One region of the Dehalobacter sp. DCM genome, then DNA from elsewhere that is predicted to be linked to it. Evidence: riboswitches for the same ligand, from Rfam matches in the RefSeq annotation. Region 1 holds a riboswitch; the other holds the start of a gene.
The links. A riboswitch is a leader RNA that binds a small molecule or an ion and turns the genes downstream of it on or off. The one in region 1 is predicted to bind cyclic di-AMP.

Region 1 (3,216 bases):
TATCGCAAGGCGGTGATCGAGACCTATGGCGGAAAAGTCATACCTTCACCTTCCGACACCACAGAAATCGGCAGAAAGATTTTATCAGAAAACCCCGGAACCGGCGGCTCGTTAGGCTGCGCTATTTCCGAAGCAATCGAGACAGCCGTGAAAACACCGGACTGCCGTTATGTTCTGGGCAGTGTACTCGACCATGTTCTCCTTCACCAATCCATCATTGGTGAAGAAACAAAAACCGCCTGCGAAAAGTATGACATTCAACCGGATATGATTATCGGCTGTATCGGTGGCGGATCAAATTATGGCGGTTTAGTCGGGCCATTTATGGGCGATAAGATTAAAGGCAAGAATAACATCGAATTCATTGGTGTCGAGCCTGCCTCCTGTCCGTCTTTGACCAGAGGAAGATACGCCTATGATTTTGGTGACACAGGAAAAACAACACCTCTCATTAAGATGTATACGTTGGGATCCGGCTTTATTCCCTCGCCGAATCATGCCGGAGGTCTTCGTTACCACGGTATGAGCGGCATCGTATCCAAATTGTATCATGACGGTTATATGACAGCGCGTTCTGTGGAACAAACCAAAGTATTTGACGCTGCTACCCTTTTTGCTCGCTCTGAAGGTACTTTACCTGCACCGGAATCTGCCCATGCCATACGGGGGGCTATTGATGAAGCTATCAAGTGCAAAGAAAGCGGCGAAAAGAAAACCATACTTTTTGGTTTAACCGGAACCGGCTACTTTGATATGGCAGCCTATATGAGTTATAATTCCGGAACCATGACGGATTATGTTCCTTCAGATGAAGATCTCGAAAAAGGATTTGCCACTTTGCCTAACGTCAACTTATAAATATATTACATCATGTTGCATAGGCAGCCCAGTTTGCTTAAATATCGCAATCCATAGAAAATCAAATAAAAGGCTTTTCAGGTATTCTTTAACCTGAGAAGCCTCTCTTATTTTTATTTTTGGCAGGACATTTTTTTTCGTCGTCGAATATATATAAATTAATTAAACTATTATAATTAAGAGATTAATTGAATACGAGCTGAGTCCGGGATGTTTTTCCCGGAACGGGGGATATTAAATTCCAATGGGGTGAATCGCGAACAACGCGTAGGGCTTAACCTTTAGTCCGAATCCGTCAACTAACCTCGTAAGCTAAGAAAGGTGAAACTGGGATGCGTTTTAAACAGTTTGTTCAGGTATGTCTGAGCAAGGTGAGAAACTCATGGAAATCACCGCGAATAATCGGTGGTTTATTTATTTCTCTGTTGTTTATCGGATCGTTTGCTTTTTATCTGGCAAAACCGATCCATGTGGTTGCTGTAACAGTCAATGGTCAGAAAATTGGATTTGTTTCCGATCAAAATACCGGAAATGACCTGATCAAAAAAGCTGCTTCGGGATCCTATATTGTCACCTATGACGACGTTACAGTAAACAACGCGGAATATCTGCAAAATTCGCTGAAAAAAAATAATCTCGAAACAAAACTAAATCAGTCCTATGCGGCCTATGAGTTGGAGATCGATGGATCCGTTGTCGCGGTTGTACTGTCGGCTGCGGACATTGATACGATCCTCCAAAGATATGAAAATTACTTTAACGCACCTTCCGCTACGAATGTCGTTACTGAAACCACTATCAAAGAAGCGGTTACTTCTAATCTGACAACTGTATCTTTAGACCGTATTCAATCTCCGGAACAGGTATTAAACGATTTAATCGACAAAAAAACTCTGACCATTATCTGCAAAGGAACCGAGACGACAGAAGAAGCGATACCTTATAGCACCATAACCAAGAAAGACTATACCCTTGCCTACGCGCAGAAGAAAGTCATTACCCAGGGCAGCAAAGGTCTTAAATCGGTAACCACCAGCTATGAACAACAAAACGGTAAAATAATCAAGCAGCAGGTCATTTCCGAAAAAATAGTTAAAAAGGCTGTCGATGAAGTTATTGCTGTCGGGCCGTCCGCCCGGGCCCTCACCGTCGCCTCAAGTGCTTCGATCAGTGGCCGAAGTTATTCTGATGTCGTTGATTATGCCTTAAGTTATGTTGGTTCACCGTATGTTTTTGGCGGCAGCAGCCCGAAAGGTTTTGACTGTTCCGGTTTTGTCATGTACGTTTATAAGGCAGCCGGGGTTAACCTTCCCCATTCATCATTTGCCCAGTTTGCTTCAGGAACGTCAGTAGCCAAAAGTGATCTTCAGCCGGGTGATTTAGTCTTCTTCTCAACTTATTCTTCCGGTGCTTCCCACGTTGGGATATATGTCGGCAGCGGAAAATTTGTCCACGCCTATAATTATTCATACGGTGTCACCGTTTCCAGTCTGAGTTCTCTATCTTCACGTTACCTTGGCGCCAGACGGTATTAACCAAGGTAACCCGTCATTATAAATAGCTGACTTATCTCCTCTTTTACTCAAAACACCGTTTCTGTGAAGAAATGGTGTTTTGCTTGTAATTTCCACTCAAATCAAGTATAGTGTTAACAATATAAAAATTTGTTATTTTTCTAATCAATTGCCTGGTTTTCGGAGGAGAAACACATGAATAAGAACGTGACCCTGAAAGTATCCATACTATCTATTTTTTTCTTAAATATGGCACCAACTCTAGTAATTCCGGCACTACACAGACTTTCTGCCGCTTTCCCGGAAATTCCTTTCAGTACCATTGTACTGGCCCAAACCTTGCCCTGTTTGTTGATGATCCCGGTCGCTCTCATCTCCGGGGCTTTAGCCGGAAAGAAAGTAAAATTTCGGACAATGAATATTATCGGTATCATTCTATTCATTATCGGAGGCATTACCCCCTTTTTTCTGAGTAATTTCACATCTATCTTGCTTTCAAGAGTGTTATTTGGGATCGGTATCGGCATTATTTCCCCGATGGGAAATGCTTTAGTGCTTAAGTTTTATCATGGACAAGATCGCGTTAATTTAGTAGGCATCGGTAATGTTTTTGTTATGAGCGGCGGCATTATGATGCAGTTAGCCAGCGGGTTCCTCTGTGCTATCAGCTGGCAATACACATTTTTAGTACACCTAATCGCGATTATTCCTCTTCTGCTTGTGATCCTACTTCTTCCCGAACCCGATAAAGAGATAGAAAACGACCACCATAAAGAAAAACTGCGTATGCCCTTTGCTGTCTACGGCTATACCCTAATGTTCGGTATCATGGTCATGCTAAATT
Region 2 (3,216 bases), 820 kb from region 1:
GCTTCCAGCACGCCTGCGCCAAGTCCGCCGGCACCGATCATCGCGGCAATCACCACCATGGATAAGGATAGCATCATTGTCTGATTGATACCGGCCATAATGGTCGGTAATGCAACCGGAAGCTGAATTTTCCAGAGAAGCTGCCTTGGGTTTGACCCGAAAGCCTCACCAACCTCTACTAAATCCTGTGGGACCTGGCGGATACCCAGATCGGTGAGTCGGATAGCCGGCGGCATGGCAAATATAACGGTGGCGAACACTGCCGGCACCTTTCCTATGCCAAAAAAGAGCAAAGCCGGAATGAGATAGACGAACGAAGGCATTGTCTGCATCACGTCCAATACAGGGGTAAGCACCCGATGGAATCCGTCGTTTCTTCCCGCCAGAATCCCCAGCGGTAAACCGATGACAATCGATACAATCGCCGAAATGATGACTAAAATCAGGGTATCCAGAAATGACGGCCATAGCTTCAGATTATAAATGAACAGCAGCCCGATAACTGTTCCAAGAGCCAGTTTCCAACCGTTGGCCCGCCAAGCCAAGACAGCAAAGATCAAAATAATTACCCACCAAGGAATCGCCGCCAGCCCATTTCCAAACTCACGGACAGTCCGGCTGAAAGCGTCGGAAAAAACGTCCAGACTGTTTCCGAAATTGGTTTGCAGCCAGGCAACACCCTGGTCAATTAGTTTTGCCAAAGGGAACTTAGTCATTGTCTTCACCCCGCTTCTGAGCGGCAAGCGCCGCAAGGACGGATCCCCGCACGATGATGCCAATTAATTTCTTTTCCTCGCTCACCACGGCCATCGGCAACTTACTCTCGGCAATAATACCCAGCGTATCCTGGACAGGGGTATTTTCGTAAACCACCGGCCCCTGGGCAAGTTCGATATCATTCAAACTGGATTTCCCGTCATTACGGGCGTCAACCGCCATATCGACGGTAATCAGTCCCTGATAATTCTTTTCCTTATCCACGACAAAGACGCTGGACAGCCCATGCTCCTTCATAATCCTCAGCGCAACTCCGGGTCCGTCACGCAAAGTGATCAACGGCTGGGGCTTCTTCATCACATCCCCGGCCGTCAAGATCCTACTCCGGTCCACGCCACGCACAAACTTAGCCACATAATCGTCGGCGGGATTGGTAATAATTTCTTCCGGAGTACCGACCTGTACTAAAGCACCGTCTCTGAGAAACGCAATACGATCGCCAAGCTTGAGCGCTTCATTTAAATCATGGGTAATAAACACAATGGTCTTGCTCATTTTTTGTTGGAGACTTAACAGTTCGTCCTGCATTTCTTCTCTGATCAACGGATCAAGTGCACTGAAAGCCTCATCCATAAGCAAAATATCGGCATCGTTGGTTAACGCTCTGGCGAGTCCGACCCGTTGCTTCATCCCGCCGCTGAGCTGATCCGGATATTTGTTTTCCCAGCCTTTGAGACCGACCAGCTCCAGCATCTTATGCGCTTTAACTTCCCTGTCCTTTTTGGCAACCCCCTGAACTTCCAATCCATACACCGTGTTTTGAAGAACCGTACGGTGGGGAATTAACGCAAACTGCTGAAAGACCATGGCCATCTTTTCCTGGCGAATCTTTCGTAAATCCTTCTCTTTCAACTTCGTGATCTCAATACCGTCAATAACAATGGAACCGAAACTTGGCTCAATCAGCCTATTCAGACAGCGCAGAATCGTTGATTTCCCGCTGCCGGAAAGTCCCATGACGACAAAGATTTCACCCCGCCTGACCGCAAAACTGACTTTATTGATGCCAACGGTCTGTCCGGTTGCCTGAAGAATATCGACTTTGCTTTTTCCTTGTGCCAGTAAGTCCAGTGCCTTCTGAGGGCGGGAATCAAATATTTTGATTAAATCAGTCACTACAATTTTCTCTAAGGTTTGATTCATATTACCACCATCCTAAGACAATAAAATACACCACAGAGAAGTTCTGTAGTGCTAGTAAAATACAAAAAAAATATAACCTTAATAAAGGTCCGATAAAGCTTGATTTTATCACCTTCTCTTCCAACGCTTACGAGATTAGCTGACGGATTCGGGTCGAAAGAATTAACCCTACCAGAGCAGCAGCTCCGGATTCACCCCACGTGTTGGGTTTCCCGTTCCATTTGGATTCAGCGTATTCCAATATTCATTTATAGTCATCCGTTTTTAGTCCATCACCTCGCTTCACAATGGGCAAGCGCGTCTAAGGATCTAACAGTAATCGAACATGTGAGAGAATGAATTACTATCATTTGCTGTATTTTTTGAATAGATCATCCAAAGCTTCCCGTAATAAAAAGGCCTCAGTCTTTTCCATCTCTTTTGCCATTTCTGAAAGACGATCAATTTGGGTCTTGGTAAAATAACTGGATTTAAGCACCATACTTTCAACTTCGGAAAGACATACTTTATTCTTTCCGAGTTTTTTGGCCCTGAATAACGCACTGTCCGCCACTCGAAATAGTTCGATCCCATTTTTGGCATCTCTTGGCCAGGAAGCAATGCCAAAACTGACCGTGACATAGATATCTTCCGACTTTTCACCATCGGAGAAATTAAACGTGTTGTCCGATAGATAACTCCGTATTTCCTCCATTTCCATCAGGCTCCGTTCAGCGCCTTTTCCAACAAGCAGAATCATAAATTCATCACCCTGCCGTGTGATTAAATCAGCTTCAGCGAGATTATTCGTCAAAATGGTGATTAATTTATCAATGATTTCATCACCGATTTTTCGGCCAAGGGAATGATTGATACTGGCTAAATTGTCAATATCCGCCGTGACGATACTGAAAGGTCCTTCTCTGTCGCTTATCATTTCGTTTACTTTTTTTATAAGGTCTTCCTTTGTTGTTAATCTGCTTACCATATTTAAAACCTCTCCTTAGTGAATAAATATATTAAATTTATATATATATGTCAAGGTATATATATTTTTTTAATACATGGGTTGACATATAATACCTGACAACTTATTATATAAATCAAAGTTGTAGCATTTATATTTTGTCAAAAAAAAAATATGAAATGACTAAAATAATCGTGCGCAAAATAATTTCTTCCATAGTAAAGGAGGTAGAAGAAATGAACAGACAGCGAGAAACGTTATTCCCGCAAGTAAGCAATGACGACTGGTATGATTGGCACTGGCAAATGGCCAATCGCATCACAACCCAGGAAGATCTGCTCAATGCGTTT

Region 2: it holds a riboswitch for cyclic di-AMP, as region 1 does, so the genes downstream of both, LPY66_RS06795 (quaternary amine ABC transporter ATP-binding protein) here and LPY66_RS10495 (NlpC/P60 family protein) in region 1, are expected to answer to the same signal.

What each region holds. Positions count from the first base shown of each region.
Region 1 is NZ_CP092282.1:2,261,431-2,264,646, reverse strand. It holds gene LPY66_RS10500 (TrpB-like pyridoxal phosphate-dependent enzyme) at 1-858, shown strand, start outside; cyclic di-AMP (ydaO/yuaA leader) riboswitch at 1,046-1,187, shown strand; gene LPY66_RS10495 (NlpC/P60 family protein) at 1,191-2,393, shown strand; gene LPY66_RS10490 (MFS transporter) at 2,568-3,216, shown strand, end outside.
Region 2 is NZ_CP092282.1:1,439,001-1,442,216, reverse strand. It holds gene LPY66_RS06800 (ABC transporter permease) at 1-716, opposite strand, end outside; gene LPY66_RS06795 (quaternary amine ABC transporter ATP-binding protein) at 709-1,920, opposite strand; cyclic di-AMP (ydaO/yuaA leader) riboswitch at 2,029-2,163, opposite strand; gene LPY66_RS06790 (GGDEF domain-containing protein) at 2,267-2,887, opposite strand; gene ablA (lysine 2,3-aminomutase) at 3,103-3,216, shown strand, end outside.